DNA from 4 places in the Agrobacterium sp. GW821-FHT02D03 genome. Region 1 is predicted to be linked to each of the others. Evidence: riboswitches for the same ligand, from Rfam matches in the RefSeq annotation. Region 1 holds a riboswitch; each other region holds the start of a gene.

Region 1 (4,061 bases):
CTGATCGACGCCGTAGCGCCAGCGGTCCGCCCCACCCAGAATCCGGATAAGGATAAGTTTGGCATGTTCCGCCGTCTTTTCGATCCAAAGGTCGACGGACATGGGATGTCGAAGGTCGGAAAGATTGGCGACGCTGAGCGAAACGCCTGAGTCGTCGGGCCAGGCGCGCTGCAGACCTGCAAGGTCGCTGGACGAGAAAGACAGCACCACCACATCCGCCTGGGGCTGGTTGAGATCAACCGGCTCGATCAGGTCGTCCAGCGACGAAGATGTGGTGGCGAGTATATGCATGATGCGTCAGGCAGCCAGCATCTGTTCGATTTTCTCGCGGTTGAGGCCTTTTTCGCCAATCACCACAAGCGCCGAACGGCGCACTTCGCCCGCAGCCCAGGGGCGATCGAAATAGTGGTTGACGCGCGAGCCGACGGCCTGAACCTGCAAGCGCATGGGCTTGGAGGCGACCTCTACGAAGCCTTTGATGCGCAGGACATTCTCGGAGGCCGCCGTCTGGGCGATACGCTGAGCCAGCGCCTCAGGATCGGACACCGCGCCAAGCTCGACGACGAAGCTGTCGAACTCGTCGTGATCGTGGTCTTCTTCGTCGTCATGGTGGGTATGGCGGTTTTCGATATCGTTCTCGACCGCAAGCCCAAGACCGATCAGAACCGCAGGATCGATCTGGCCATGCGATGCGACAACGATTTTCGCAGCCTTTGGCAGATGCTCCGTGATGTGTGCCTTGGCGCGCTCCAGACCATCCGCATCGAGAAGATCACCCTTGGTCAGCACGATCAGGTCGGCGCAGGCGATCTGGTCTTCGAAGACTTCCTCGACAGGATCGTCATGATCGAGCGCTTCGTCATTCGCACGCTGGGCGGCCAGCGCATCCATGTCATGCGACACCATGCCTTCTGCGAGCGCTGCGCCATCGGCCACCGCAATGACGGCATCGACGGTGACGCGGCTCTTGATCGCCGGCCATTGGAAGGCCTGGACGAGGGGTTTCGGCAGTGCGAGGCCGGAGGTTTCGATCAGGATATGTTCGACCCTGGGCTGGCGGCTGAGGATCTGTTCGATGGCCGGCTGAAAATCATCGGCGACCGTGCAGCAGATGCACCCATTGGCGAGCTCGACGATATTTTCTTCCGGGCAGCTTTCGATGCCGCAGCCTTTGAGGATTTCGCCATCGATGCCGACATCGCCGAACTCGTTGACGATGATCGCCAGTCGCTTGCCATCGATCTTTTCAAGAAGGCCGCGCAGCAGCGTGGTTTTGCCGGCGCCCAGAAAGCCGGTGACGATGGTGCAGGGAACGCGCTCTAGCGTGGTCATGATGTCTCCTCGACGAAATTCAAAGGTGGGATGCGCGCGACCATGCCGCGCTTCAAACTATCGGGACGGCCGCGCCAGGGCATCAGTCCATCGGTGGACGTGGAAAGCAGGCGCGCACCAGTGATCAGATCCTCGGCGTTTTCAGGCGTCAGACCGCCAAACACATAGGACCAGCCGTCGGCTGTGCGCATTGCGGCGCTGGCACCGCGCTTGCAATTGGCAAGGCAATTGACGCTGCGCACCTCGACATTTGCATCAGTGCCAAGTGCGATCGTCGCTTGCGCGAGAAGCGCACCGGGACGCGGTTCCGCATTCGGCTCCGCCTCGTCGCGGCAGCTGCGACAGACATAAACGACCAGGCCGGACGCTTCTCGCGTGTCGGTTGATCCTTCAGTCCGTGACGATGTTGAGGTAATATCCAAACCGTATCCGCTTCCGCCATTCAAACATGCAAGGGGTGCGGATGCCGAAGACGGAATGCGAGACAGCGCAAACCGAAACTCGGCGAGACCGACTGACCGGAGCACCCCGCCCGGCAGACGTTTTGTTCTGAAACGGCAGGTCTCCTGGCTTGCGGCTTGAATGAGCGCCCTTGCACCGCCTTCCCGGATCGAAATCCAGTGGCTTTACGGTGTGGGCTCGCCGCTTACAGTTGCGGGGGCAGCCACGGATTGACCCGAAGAGCGGGCGGAACCGTGTTCCCTCTTAGCTTTTCCCGTTGCCGGAAAAAGACCGTCAGTGCCTTACCTTTACGGGCAAGCCGCGCCTTGGTCAATGCAGGCATCGTTACGCCTCTCATAGGCTCCATTGCGGAGGAGGGCGTTTTGACTATAGTCGCCGCTTCTAAAAACGGCTCGGAAGGACGTGGGACATCATGACACGCGAGATCAGCGACAGCGAGGCCGCCCGCCACCGCGAAAAGATGGTGAACCGCAAGAGCGTGCAGGATGCGGAAGTGGCCGAAAAGACCATCGAGAAGGGTCTGCTGATGGTCAATACCGGTCCCGGCAAGGGCAAGTCGACGGCCGCTTTCGGCCTTGCGCTTCGGATGCTCGGCACGGGCAGACGGGTCGGCATCGTTCAGTTCATCAAGGGTGCGTGGTCGACCGGCGAGCAGCAGGCGCTGACGATTTTCGGCGACCGGGTGGAATGGCGCACCATGGGCGAAGGTTTCACGTGGGACACTCAGGATCTGAAGCGCGACGTCGCCGCAGCCACGAAAGCCTGGGATGAAGCCAAACTCCTGATGGCCGACGAAACGATCGGTCTTATGGTGCTGGACGAGCTGAACATTGCGCTGCGCTATGACTATCTCGATCTGACGGAGGTCGTCACCACCTTGCAGAGCCGCCGCCCCGATCTCCACATCATCGTCACCGGCCGCAATGCCAAGCCTCTCATGATCGAAGCGGCCGACATGGTGACGGAGATGACGCTCGTGAAGCATCACTTCAAGGCGGGCGTCAAAGCCCAATCCGGCATCGAGTACTGATCCATGGCCGCCAGATCCATCATGTTTCAGGGAACCGGCTCGGATGTCGGCAAGTCGCTGATGGTGGCCGGTCTGGCGCGCGCCTTTACCCGGCGCGGACTTTCCGTGTTGCCCTTCAAGCCGCAGAACATGTCCAACAACGCGGCGGTCACAGCCGATGGCGGCGAGATCGGCAGGGCGCAAGCTCTACAAGCGCGCGCGGCCGGCGTGCCGCTGTCGGTACATATGAACCCGGTCCTGTTGAAGCCTCAGAGCGAAACGGGTGCGCAGCTCGTGGTTCAGGGAAAAATTCTCGGCAATGCGAAAGCAGCCGACTATCAACAGATGAAGGCCGGGCTGATGCCCCGGGTGCTGGAGAGCTTCGAGCATCTGAAGACCCGCGCTGATCTGGTGCTGGTTGAAGGCGCCGGCAGCGCATCGGAAGTCAATCTGCGCGCCAACGACATTGCCAATATGGGCTTTGCCCGGGCAGCCGATGTTCCCGTGATCCTGATCGGCGATATCGACCGGGGAGGGGTTATTGCCAGCCTCGTCGGCACGAAGACGGTGGTGGATGCGGACGACGCCTCGATGATCGAAGGCTTCATCGTCAACCGTTTTCGCGGCGATCCTTCGCTGTTCGACGAAGGCATGCGCATGATTGCCGAGCATACTGGCTGGAGCTCCATCGGCCTCCTGCCGCATTTTGCCGAGGCGGCCCGTCTGCCTGCCGAAGATGCGCTGGGTTTAATCGGCACCGGCCAATCGAAGCCCGGCGCGAAAATCCGCATCGCCGTACCGATCCTCCCACATATCTCCAACTTCGACGACCTCGATCCGCTCGATATGGAGCCGGATGTCGAACTGGTGCGCGTGCGTCCTGGGACAGCTATTCCCGGCGATTGCGCTCTCATCCTGCTGTGCGGATCGAAATCCACGATTGCCGATCTGGACGTCTTGAAACAGGCCGGTTTCGATATCGACATCAAGGCGCATCTTCGCCGCGGTGGCTTCGTGCTTGGCCTCTGCGGCGGCTATCAGATGCTTGGACGTGTCTTATCGGACCCGGACGGCATGGAAGGGCCGCCTTCCACCGTTGAAGGCATTGGGTTGCTCAGTGTCGAAACGGTGCTGACGGGAGACAAGAGGCTGGTGTCGGTCGAAGGGCGGAGCTTCGATGGTCAGGCGTTTTCCGGCTACGAGATGCATGTGGGCGTGACAAAGGGCGATGACTGCAATCGTCCCTTCGCCACGATCG
Region 2 (4,061 bases), on a different contig from region 1:
CCATAGAAAATCCGCTCGCGTGCCAGATAGCCATGCAGGTTCATCTGGCCGAGGCCGATCGCGTGGCTCTCTGCGTTGCCCTTGGCGATGGATGGCACGGAGGCGATATGGCTCATGTCCGAGACGGCCGTCAAAGCGCGGATTGCGGTCTCGACCGTCCTGCCGAAATCGTCCGAATCCATCGCCGCTGCGATGTTGAGCGAGCCAAGGTTACAGGAAATATCCTTCCCCGTCGTTTCATAGGACAGGTCGGCCTCATAGGTGCTGGCTTCACTGACCTGAAGAATTTCCGAGCAGAGATTGCTCATGGTGATGCGCCCAGCAATCGGGTTCTCGCGGTTCACCGTGTCCTCGAACATGATGTAGGGATAGCCGCTTTCGAACTGGATTTCGGCCAGCACCTGAAAGAACTCGCGCGCCTTTATCTTCTTTTTGCGGATCCGGCTGTCGGCGACCATCTCCCGGTATTTTTCCGTCACCGAAATTTCGCTGAAGGCAACGCCATAGATGCGTTCCACATCATAGGGTGAGAACAGGTACATATCCTCATTGTTCTTGGCGAGTTCGAAGGTGATATCCGGAACGACGACGCCGAGCGACAGCGTCTTGATGCGGATTTTCTCGTCGGCATTTTCGCGCTTGGTGTCGAGGAAACGCATGATGTCGGGGTGATGGGCATTGAGATAGACGGCGCCTGCACCCTGGCGCGCGCCAAGCTGGTTGGCGTAGGAGAAGGAATCCTCCAGGAGCTTCATCACCGGAATGACACCGGAGGACTGGTTTTCGATCTGTTTGATCGGCGCACCGGCTTCACGAAGATTGGTCAGTGAAAGGGCCACCCCGCCGCCGCGCTTCGAGAGCTGCAATGCCGAGTTGATGCCGCGGGCGATCGACTCCATATTGTCTTCCATGCGCAGCAGGAAGCATGACACGAGCTCTCCGCGCTGCTTCTTGCCCGCATTGAGAAAAGTCGGAGTTGCCGGCTGGAAGCGGCCGGAGATCATCTCATCCACCAGGCCGCGCGCCAGTGTCTCGTCGCCGCGCGCCAGCGTCAGCGCCACCATACAGACGCGGTCCTCGTACCGCTCCAGATACCGTTTTCCGTCGAAGGTTTTCAGCGTATAGGACGTGTAGTATTTGAAAGCCCCGAGGAATGTCGGGAAGCGGAATTTCTTCGCATAGGCATGGTCGAAGAGATCGCGGACGAAGTTGAAGGCGTACTGGTCCAGCACTACCTGCTCGTAATAGCCTTCACTCAAAAGATAATCGAGCTTTTCGCGCAGATTGTGAAAGAACACCGTGTTCTGGTTCACGTGCTGAAGAAAGTACTGGCGCGCTGCCAGCCTGTCCCTGTCCAGCTGAATCCGGCCATCCTCATCGTAAAGGTTCAGCATCGCATTCAGTGCATGGTAATCCAGCACTGCTGCGTCCGACTGCTTCAGGGGCCTCTCGAGTGTCAACGTGTCCAAAATCGTTCCAATCCCTGTCTGACATTGACGACGTCCTCACCCGTCCCCATCAGCTCGAAGCGATAGAGATAGGGCACGCCGCATTTGGCGGAGATGATGTCGCCGGCGATCCCGAAGGTCGCGCCGAAATTGCTATTGCCCGCAGCAATCACGCCGCGAAGGTTTGCTCGATTATTCGCATCGTTGAGGAAGCGAATGACCTGTTTGGGAACCGCGCCCTTGCCGTTCTCGCCGCTATAGGTCGGGACGATGAGGACGAACGGGCTTGGAACATGCAGAGTCACAGCAGCGCTGATCGGGATGCGGCGGGCGGGGGTGTCGAGCTTGGCCACGAAGCGATGCGTGTTTTCCGAGCGCGTCGAGAAGTAGACGATCTCCCCCGCCATAGTCTGCGTCACGATGCAAGCGTGCTGATCATGTCGGGCCGAAAGCCCCCCCAATGCGTCTCGCCGGCAATCACGACTGGCACTTGACGATAACCAAGACCGAGCACCCGCTCATAGGCTTGCTCGTCAGTCGAGACATCGACGATCGTATAGTCGAGACCCTGACGATCGAGCGCGCGGGTGGTCGCAGTGCATTGAACGCAAGCGGGTTTGCTGTAGACGGTGATGCTCATCTTGATCCTCGTTCGAAAAAAGGCATGGGAAATCGCTCTCGCGCCGTGAAGCGCGTGACGGTTTAAAAACAGGGTTAAACGCAAAGCCGTGGTCTGCCGGACACTGCTGTCGCATAGCTAGATAGCAAAAGCGCTGAACGCTTTTGTGCACCATGCCTCAGACGCCGGTTACTCCAACGGATAAAAGACTGAACTCGTAATCATAGGACTTCACCCCGAAGTGGCTCTACGCGAAGGCATGGGGGAAGCGAGACGCACAGGGTCATCCCGTACGCATTCGCGACCTTCCGGGCACCCCGCCGGTGGACGTATTGACTCAAGGCAGGTCTCCTGGCTCGCGGGTCGTCACATTCATCTCGCCTTCCCGAAACCTTATGTTTCAGTGGCTGCTGAGAGAATGCTCGCCGCTTACAGTTGCGGGGGCAGCTGCGGCATTGCTCCACCATTGCTGGCTTCGCGCACCGTATTCCCATCTTCGCTCCCGACAGAATCGGAAGAACCTTGAATACCAGATATAGTAGGCATTTCGTTCAATGCGTCAATAGGCTGTTGCAACGACGCGAACTGGGCTGATCTTGATATCAACAGGAAAAATGCCGACACCATAATATGAAGCAAACGGTCTTGTTTTGTACAAGGAGAGGTGATTATAGGCGCAGGCATTGTGCGGCGGGAGCCGCGTTCAACGGGATTTCGGGTGATGATGAAGCGTCTTTTTGCGGCTGTGGGATTTTGTGCATTTGCAGGGTTTGCAGCAAACCCGGCGACGGCTGCGACGACCTATCCTCTGGCGATCGAAAACTGCGGCGCCACGGTCACCTTCAGCAAGGCACCTGAGCGTGCCGTGGCACTTGGTCAGAACAGTGCAGAGATCATGTTGCTGCTTGGCCTTCAGGACAAGATGGTTGGCACTGCCTTCTGGCCGAACAAGGTTCTGCCGCAGGTCGCCGAGGCAAACGCCAAGGTCAAGGTTCTGACCGTCGAGTTTCCGACCTTCGAATCCATCCTGGCACAGAACCCGGACTTTGTGACCGCCGCTTTGCCGACGCTCGTCGGCCCCACCAGCAAGGTGGCGAAGCGCGAAGATTTCGACAAGCTTGGCATCTCCACCTATCTTTCGCCCAGCATGTGCGCGCTGGACGACATGTCCAAAGACAAGTCCGGTTATGGCAATCGCTCCAAACTCTGGAACATGGAGACGCTGTATAAGGAGATCGATGATCTCTCGCAGATTTTTGACGTGGCCGACAAGGGTCAGGCCGTCATCGCCGACCTGAAGAAGCGCGAAGCTGCATTGCGTGCTGATGCGCCGAAGGATGGCAAGAAGCTTTCCTATGTCTTCTGGTTCTCCAGCCCGTCGCCGTCGGCTGACGCCTATCTCGGCGGCAAGAACAGCCCATCGGGCTATATCGCCGATCTGTTGGGCGGCACCAATGCCATTACCACCGAAACCGAATCTCCGGCCATTGGTTGGGAAACGATCATTGCCGCCAATCCCGACGTGATCGTCGTGACGCAGGTCGACCGCAATCGCTGGGAACTCGACAAGGCAGATGCCAAGATCAAGTTCCTGAATAGCGACCCTGCCACCAGCCAGATGAATGCAGTCAAGAATAAGGCGCTTGTCATCATGCCGGCGCAGGCGATGAACCCGAGCGTTCAGACGATCTACGGCGCCGAGCAGATTGCTCAGCAGTTGAAGACCCTCGGCCTGAAGTGAGTTCGGTGGCGGCAAAGGATCGATCGGGTAGCGGGATGCGACGGCTTGTTGCCTCCGTAGCGCTCTATCTTGCCTGCTTCGCGACGATTGCCCTCGTGGTCGGGATCAGTGTCGGGATTGGCGATTTGCCAATTCCGCTCTCGACCACCTATGCCGCCATCACCAACAAGCTCGGCTGGACGTCGGTCGAGATCAGCCGCATCCATGAGGCAGTGATCTGGGAATACAGGCTGAGCCGCGCGCTCGTGGCCGT
Region 3 (4,061 bases), 1.5 Mb from region 1:
GATGGGCGTTTCCAACAAGTTTGGTTCGATGGTGGTAACCACCGGCAACAAGTCGGAAATGTCCGTCGGCTATGCCACGCTCTATGGCGATATGAATGGCGGCTTCAACCCCATCAAGGACCTCTACAAGATGCAGGTCTATGCCATCTCCAGATGGCGCAACGCCCACGTGCCGCCCGGCGCGCTTGGGCCTTCGGGCGAAGTCATCCCCGCCAACATCATTTCCAAGGCCCCATCCGCGGAATTGCGGCCCAATCAGACCGACCAGGACTCGCTGCCACCCTATCCGGTTCTCGACGATATTCTCGAGTGCCTGGTGGAACAGGAAATGTCCGTCGACGAAATCGTGGCGCGCGGTCACGACGTTGCAACGGTTCATCGCATCGAGCATCTGTTGTACTTGGCCGAATATAAGCGCCGGCAGTCTGCACCTGGCGTGAAGATTACCAAGAAGAACTTCGGTCGCGATCGCAGGTATCCTATTACCAATCGATTCCGCGACAGGTAGGTCCGACGGGTCGGTGGGCAATCGCAGCGGGAGGAACGATGCGAAGTTCAGTCGAGATATTCAATATCCGTACCCGTGAAAATCGGATCGTCTGGCAGACCGAGAAACTGTTCGAAGCGCCGAACTGGTCTCCAGATGGGCAATATCTGCTGCTCAACAGCGATGGCGTCCTCTACCGCCTGCCCCTTACTGGAGACATCGAGGTCGATAAGGTAGACACCGGCTTCGCGGTTCAGTGCAACAACGACCACGGCATCTCGCCCGACGGTTCTCTTTATGCCATTTCCGACAAGGTCGAGTTTGGCAAGAGCGCGATCTATCTTCTTCCATCCGTCGGCGGCACGCCGAAACTGATGACGCGGAACCTGCCGTCCTACTGGCATGGTTGGGCGCCGGATGGCAAAAGCTTTGCCTATTGCGGGATCAGGGATCAGGTTTTCGATATCTATGCCATGGACATCGAAACCGGCACCGAAACACGTCTGACCCATGGCGAGGGGCGAAACGACGGTCCGGATTATTCGCCCGATGGTCAGTGGATCTACTTCAACTCCAGCCGCACAGGACAGATGCAGATCTGGCGGGTGAGACCGGATGGATCGGGCGTTGAGCGGATCACCGATAGCCCATATGGCGACTGGTTTCCGCATCCATCTCCCAAGGGAGACAAGGTCGTTTTCATTTCCTATGACGGCGACGTCTTCGACCACCCGCGTGATCTCGATGTTCGCGTGCGGCTGATGGACCCGGATGGTGGCAACGTCGAAACGCTCTTCGATCTCTTTGGCGGGCAGGGAACGATGAACTCACCCAACTGGTCACCGGACGGTGATGAATTCGCCTATGTGCGATATTTTCCGGTTGGATAGACGTAGCGCGCTTGCCTTCCGATCGGCAATTGCCCATACGCAACGTCGTCAGGTGCCTGCCTTTGGCAGGAGAATCGGGAATGCGGTGCGAGACCGCAACGTGCCCAACGCTGTGAGGCGGATGCCTGTTGCCATAAGCCACTGAGCAATCGGGAAGGCGGCAACGGGCAGACGAAGCCAAGTCAGAAGACCGGCCTGACACGATAGACCAGTCCGCGCGGACGGCGGGAGGTTGTTAGGAAGAGCGTTTGTGCCCTGCCTACAGCATCGGCCCGAAAATCGAAATCGATTTTCGGAAAGCACGATGCGTAGATCAAAGAAGATAGAGCGTCCTTTGTGCGTCCAATAGGACGCACGGCGCTCTAAGGCGCACTCGTGGTCTTTCTACATTGTTGGGGATTGACGATGCGACCTGATGATAATGGACCCGGACCGGTGCCGGCCTATGAATTTGCCAGGCACGAAAAGGCTGCGGTCTACCGCGCCATCGAGACCCGCCGTGATGTCCGCAACGAGTTTTTATCCGATCCGCTTTCTGATGAACTGATCAACAAGCTGCTTTCCGCCGCCCACTCCGCCCCCTCGGTGGGTTTCATGCAGCCATGGAATTTTACTCTCGTCAGCGATGCAGACATCAAAAATGCCGTGTGGCAGGCTTTCAGTCGCGCCAATGAGGAAGCGGCCTTGATGTTTCCCGACGATAAGCAGTCGCTCTACCGAAGCCTCAAGCTGGAGGGCATCCGGAAGGCGCCGCTCTCCATCTGCGTCACCTGCGATCCCACAAGAGGTGGCGATGTCGTGCTGGGGCGAACGCACAATCCGCGCATGGATGTCTACTCCACCGTGTGCGCCGTGCAGAACCTCTGGCTTGCGGCACGCGCCGAAGGGGTCGGCGTCGGTTGGGTCAGCATCTTCCATGACGACGATATTCGAAAAATCCTTGGTATCCCTGAGCACATCGAAATCGTCGCGTGGCTCTGCGTCGGCTATGTCTCGGAACTCTATGCCGAGCCTGAGTTAGCGGTGAAGGGCTGGCGTCAGCGTTTGCCGCTGGACGAACTGATTTTCAAAGACCGGTGGGGCGAGAAATAGGCAGGTTCCGCCGCGCGCAGCTTGCTTTCCCGGCGCCCAAAAATCCACTTGCCAGTCCTCATGGCCGGTGGCTTAGTTCACTCTCATTTTGAGAGGGGATCATATTATGCCGATTGAAAACTGGCTGGCCTTCGTTGCCGCATCTGCCATCATGCTCGCCATTCCCGGACCAACGATCTTGCTGGTCATTTCTTACGCGCTTGGTCACGGACGCAAGGCAAGTAGCGCCACCGTTGCCGGTGTAGCGCTTGGCGACTTTACCGCCATGACGGCGTCCATGCTGGGTCTTGGTGCACTGCTCGCGACCTCCGCCGCTCTCTTCACGGTCTTGAAGTGGGTGGGCGCTGCCTATCTGATCTATCTCGGCATCAAGCTCTGGCGCGCGCCTGTCGGCACGTCGGCTGAAGGCGAGGGTGACGTGACGGGTCGTGAGCGTCCACTAAAGATCTTCCTCCACACCTATATCGTCACGGCACTGAACCCTAAGAGCATCATCTTCTTCGTTGCCTTCCTGCCGCAGTTCCTGGTGCCGACCCTGCCGTTCTGGCCGCAGGTGCTTATTTTCGAAGTTACTTTTCTAGTGCTTGCGACTTGCAACGCCGCTCTTTATGGGTTGCTGGCAAGTGCGGCCCGCAACACCATCCGCAAGCCCTCCGTCCAGCGCGTCGTCAATCGCACCGGTGGCGGACTATTGATTGGTGCCGGACTGCTCGCGGCGGGCTGGAAGAAAGCCGTCGCCTAAACCGTCGCCAATCCGTGCGGCGCCGAGTTCTGGAATATACCAATGTCAGTGCCGCACATCCTTCTTGCCTTGGTCACCGTCTTCCTCTGGGGCTTCAACTTCGTGGTGATCAAGGTCGGCGTCATGGATATGCCGCCGCTGTTTCTCACAGCCTTGCGCTACCTCTTCGCAGCCGTGCCGCTCATCTTCTTTCTGCCGCGCCCGAAGGTTCCTTGGAAGCACATGGTCGTCTACGGCATGGTCATGGGCTGCGCGCAATTTGGCCTGCTCTATACGGCGATCAAGTGGGGCCTGCCTGCAGGGCTTGCCTCGCTCGTCATGCAGTCGCAGGCGTTCTTCACCATGGCGCTGGCCGTGACGATGCTCGGTGAAATTCCGCTGAAGTCCCATATCGCTGGTGCCGCCGTTGCCTTTTCCGGTCTTGCGGTGATCGGACTTGAACGTCTGGAACTGACCGCTCTTGTGCCTCTCCTCATGTGCGTCGGTGCCGCTTTCAGCTGGGCAATCGGCAATATCGTCAATCGCAAGGTCGGACGGGTCAACGCGATCTCCTTCGTTGCCTGGACAAGTCTCGCACCGGTTCTGCCGCTGATCGCGCTTTCGCTGCTGCTCGAAGGCCCGCAGGCGATCGGCGAAGGTTTGGCAAATGCCAACATGATGACGGTCGCCGTCGTTGCCTATATGGCCTATGGCGCGACGATTGTCGGGGCAGGGATCTGGAGCTTTCTGCTGCTGCGTTATCCGGCAGGAACCGTCGCGCCGTTTTCTCTGCTGGTGCCGATCGTCGGCTTCCTCGGCGCCTACTTCGCCTTCGCCGAACACATCACCACGCTGGAAATCGTCGGCAGTG
Region 4 (4,061 bases), on a different contig from region 1:
CAGGGTGTTCTCCACCTCGAAGTCGGTATGAAGTACAATCCGGCTGGCTACTACTACTCCACATCGCCGCCCGCCATTGCCGGCAACAAGATCATCGTCGGCGGCGCAGTCAATGACAACTACTCCACCCAGGAACAGTCGGGCGTCATTCGCGCCTTCGATGTGAACAGCGGAGAGCTGCTATGGAACTGGGATTCCGGAAACCCTACCCAGACCCAACCGCTTCCGCCGGGTCAGACCTATACGACCAACTCTCCCAACAGCTGGTCCGTATTCAGCGTCGATGAAGCGCTTGGACTCGTCTACATCCCTTTGGGAAATCAAGTTCCTGACCAGCTCGGAATGGGTCGGAGCGAGAATGTAGAGAAGTACTCCTCGTCGATCGTGGCACTCGACGTAAACACCGGGCAGGACCGCTGGGTCCGGCAGACGGTGCATCACGATCTCTGGGATATGGATGTGCCGGCCCAGCCGGTGCTGCTCGATATCACCAAGCCGGATGGTCAATCTGTTCCCGCTCTCGTTGGCCCGACCAAGCAGGGTGATATCTATGTGCTGGACCGTCGGACGGGTGAGCCAATCCTGCCGGTGACCGAAGAGCCGGCACCCGGTGGGGCAATCCCCGAGGATTTCTCCGCGCCGACGCAGCCCACATCTGCCTTGACCTTCAAGCCGGAACCGCTGCAGGAAAAGAACATGTGGGGTGTCTCGCTGTTCGATCAGCTCGCCTGCCGCATCAAGTTCCATCAGCTGAACTACGAAGGTCGTTACACGCCGCCATCGCTGAATGGATCGATCATCTATCCTGGCAATTTTGGCACCTTCAACTGGGGCAGTGTCGCAGTCGATCCCGAACGCCAGGTCATGTTCGGCATGCCGACCTATCTCGCCTTCACCTCACAGCTCGTTCCGCGCGACCAGATCCCCCCGCGAGGTCAGGATGAGAAGGGCAGCGAGCAGGGTTTGAACCGCAATGATGGTGCACCCTATGGCGTGCTGATGGGCCCGTTCCTGAGCCCGATCGGCATTCCCTGCCAGGCGCCGCCATGGGGTTATGTCGCCGGTGCCGATCTCAGAACCGGCAAGGTTGCCTATAAGCACAAGAACGGCACCGTTTACGACATGACGCCGCTGCCACTTCCCTTCAAGGTCGGTGTGCCGGGTATCGGCGGTCCGATGATCACCAAAGGTGGCGTCGCTTTCCTTGGCGCAGCGGTGGACGATTATCTGCGCGCTTACGATCTGACGAGCGGCAAGCAGCTTTGGGAAGCACGCCTTCCCGCAGGTGGGCAGGCCACGCCCATGACCTACGCTCTCGACGACGGCAAGCAATATGTCGTGATGGTTGCAGGCGGCCACGGTTCGGTGGGGACGAAGCCGGGTGATTATGTCATCGCCTACACGCTCCCATAACCAGATCATTTCGCTAAAACCCTTGATGGCCGGGACTTCGTTCCGGCCATTTTGTTTATTCTCAGCACAATGATCCACTTGTTTTTGATATGTAATAACATTACATAGACTTGCTTGACGGACGAGATCAAATAGGTCTATCTGGCTGGCGACGGTTCCAAGCGAGTGATCGTGAGGAATAATAGGGAACACGGTGAGGGGATATCTCCAATGCCGTGGCTGCCCCCGCAACTGTAAGCGGATTGTCGAGCACTCGTGGCGCATTCACCTGCGTCAGGCCACTGCGAATTATCGTGGGAAGGCGGGCAAGACGATCATCCGTGAGCCAGGAGACCTGCCGTCATAAGTTCATTCCAATGTCACGGGCGGGGATGCCCTGAACAGGAGACGTCATGATTGTTATTTGCGCCCTTCAGCGCTCACATCCATCTGTCTTTTTCCCTCGTTCTCGATCGTCTCACTCCCGTGGCTGTCGAATGAGTGTTTCATTCGCGCTCACATGACGGCGTCTTGCTTGTCGGCAACGTCGACGATTTCGGGGATTATCGGACCATGACATTTCATTTCACCGGCGCGTTTCTGGCCGCTGCACTCACTGCGCTCTCGATCGTGCCGAAAACGGCAGAGGCTGCGGAAACGACCTACCCCTTGACGCTGAAAAATTGCGGCAGGGACGTCACCTTCACGCATGCTCCACAGCGCACCGTTTCTCTTGGTCAGAGCACCACGGAAATTCTCTATCTGCTCGGACTGGCCGACAAGGTTGTCGGTACGGCCGTCTGGATCGGCCCGGTTATCAAGGGATACGAAGAGGCCAACGCCACGGTCGAGCGCCTCGCGGACAATGATCCGAGTTTCGAGAGTGTGGTTGCCAAAAAGCCGGACCTCGTAACCGCTCAGTTTCAATGGCATGTCGGTCCGGAAGGCATTGTGGCAAAGCCTGAGCAATTTGAAGAGCTTGGTATCCCGGTTTACACGTCGCCTGCCGATTGCACGGGTAAGGACAATTCGGGCGGCGGCGATGGTGTCAGACATTCGGTCTTCACCATGGACCAGATCTATCAGGAAATTGCTGAACTCGCGCAAATCTTCAACGTGCAGGATCGAGGTGAGAAGCTCATCGCCGACCTGAAGGCCCGCGAGGGTGCTGCGCGTCAGAAGATCGCATCCGTGAATGGTAAGCTCTCGGCTGTCTTCTGGTTCTCCAGCGCCGAACTGGATATCGATCCTTACGTGGCGGGCAAGAATGGTGCTCCCGGCTACATCATGTCGGCGCTCGGCATCAAGAATGTCATCGACAGTGATGAGGAATGGCCGACCGTCGGTTGGGAAACCATCGCCAAGTCCAACCCCACGATCATCGTCGCGGGCAAAATGGACCGCCGCCGGTTTCCAGCCGACGATATCGCCGTGAAGCTGAAATTCCTGAAAGATGATCCCGTCACAAGCCTGATGCCAGCGGTGAAGGACAACCATATCGTCGTCATGGATGCGCAGGCGATGAACCCGACGATCCGGACCATCGACGGCATCGAGGTCCTGGCCGACCAGATCGTCCAACTTGGCCTAGCGAAGTAAGAGGATGTCCGTTCCCTTTCTTTACACCCGCGCTGCCGTCATTGCAGCCGGGTGTCTTCTGGTGGCGCTTTGGCTGGGCGCCTCGATTGGCGAAACCTCCATTCCGATGGAGGTTGTCGCCAAGACCGTCGCCAATCGCCTCTGGCACGCCGGATACCCACTGGATGCCATCGATGAGGGGATCATCTGGAACTATCGTTTGAGCCGCGCCGTGGTTGCCGCCTGTTGCGGGGCAGCGCTTGCCGTCTCCGGTGTCGTGCTGCAATCGCTGCTGCGCAATCCTCTGGCCGACCCCTATATTCTCGGCATCTCCGCTGGAGCGTCGACTGGCGCGGTCAGCGTCGCGCTCCTTGGCTTCGGCGCGGGCATGCTGACACTGCCGCTCGGTGCATTTCTTGGTGCGCTCGTAGCTTTTGCGCTTGTCAGCCTGCTGGCGCTGAGGGCAGGGCGGGGTAACAGTGCAATCATCCTCGCTGGCGTTGCCGGTTCGCAATTGTTCAACGCGCTTACCTCATTCATTGTCACCAAGGCCGCCAATGCGGAACAGGCGCGCGGCATCATGTTCTGGCTGCTCGGCAATCTGTCCGGCGTTCGCTGGACGGATGTCTCGCTTGCCCTTCCCATAGCCATGTTCGGTCTTATCGTCTGCCTCTGGCATGCCCGCGCCCTGGACGCCTTTACCTTCGGAGCGGAGTCGGCAGCCTCTCTTGGCATCCCCGTGCGCCGCGTCTATGTCGTGCTTACGGGCACGTCTGCCTTGATGACGGCGGTGATGGTCAGCATTGTCGGATCGATCGGCTTTATCGGTCTCGTCATTCCCCATGCAGCCCGTCTTGTTGTCGGTGTTCGTCACGGACGCCTGTTGCCGGCCGCCGCGCTGATCGGCGCCATCTTCATGATCGCTGCCGATATTCTCTCCCGCACCATCATCGCTGGCCAAGTCCTACCGATTGGTGTGATTACCGCACTCTTTGGTGCGCCGGCTTTTGCGCTCATCCTCTCGCAGCGAAGGAGGGCGGCATGATGCTGTCAGCGCGCAACCTAAGCTGGGCGACGGGCGGCGTCGATAT

Evidence for each region. A riboswitch is a leader RNA that binds a small molecule or an ion and turns the genes downstream of it on or off. The one in region 1 is predicted to bind cobalamin.
Region 2: another riboswitch for cobalamin. It lies ahead of nrdH (glutaredoxin-like protein NrdH); the one in region 1 lies ahead of AC07U5_RS01345 (DUF1636 family protein).
Region 3: another riboswitch for cobalamin. It lies ahead of bluB (5,6-dimethylbenzimidazole synthase); the one in region 1 lies ahead of AC07U5_RS01345 (DUF1636 family protein).
Region 4: another riboswitch for cobalamin. It lies ahead of AC07U5_RS15390 (ABC transporter substrate-binding protein); the one in region 1 lies ahead of AC07U5_RS01345 (DUF1636 family protein).

What each region holds. Positions count from the first base shown of each region.
Region 1 is NZ_JBWKVN010000001.1:282,120-286,180, reverse strand. It holds gene cobN (cobaltochelatase subunit CobN) at 1-291, opposite strand, end outside; gene cobW (cobalamin biosynthesis protein CobW) at 298-1,335, opposite strand; gene AC07U5_RS01345 (DUF1636 family protein) at 1,329-1,754, opposite strand; cobalamin riboswitch at 1,872-2,084, opposite strand; gene cobO (cob(I)yrinic acid a,c-diamide adenosyltransferase) at 2,207-2,824, shown strand; gene AC07U5_RS01335 (cobyric acid synthase) at 2,828-4,061, shown strand, end outside.
Region 2 is NZ_JBWKVN010000002.1:948,482-952,542, forward strand. It holds gene nrdE (class 1b ribonucleoside-diphosphate reductase subunit alpha) at 1-1,469, opposite strand, end outside; gene nrdI (class Ib ribonucleoside-diphosphate reductase assembly flavoprotein NrdI) at 1,457-1,855, opposite strand; gene nrdH (glutaredoxin-like protein NrdH) at 1,864-2,088, opposite strand; cobalamin riboswitch at 2,392-2,607, opposite strand; gene AC07U5_RS17755 (ABC transporter substrate-binding protein) at 2,789-3,808, shown strand; gene AC07U5_RS17760 (FecCD family ABC transporter permease) at 3,844-4,061, shown strand, end outside.
Region 3 is NZ_JBWKVN010000001.1:1,812,385-1,816,445, reverse strand. It holds gene AC07U5_RS08515 (NAD+ synthase) at 1-508, shown strand, start outside; gene AC07U5_RS08510 (TolB family protein) at 547-1,377, shown strand; cobalamin riboswitch at 1,411-1,590, shown strand; gene bluB (5,6-dimethylbenzimidazole synthase) at 1,783-2,469, shown strand; gene AC07U5_RS08500 (LysE family translocator) at 2,576-3,211, shown strand; gene AC07U5_RS08495 (EamA family transporter) at 3,254-4,061, shown strand, end outside.
Region 4 is NZ_JBWKVN010000002.1:419,205-423,265, reverse strand. It holds gene AC07U5_RS15395 (glucose/quinate/shikimate family membrane-bound PQQ-dependent dehydrogenase) at 1-1,413, shown strand, start outside; cobalamin riboswitch at 1,549-1,769, shown strand; gene AC07U5_RS15390 (ABC transporter substrate-binding protein) at 1,966-2,991, shown strand; gene AC07U5_RS15385 (FecCD family ABC transporter permease) at 2,996-4,015, shown strand; gene AC07U5_RS15380 (ABC transporter ATP-binding protein) at 4,012-4,061, shown strand, end outside.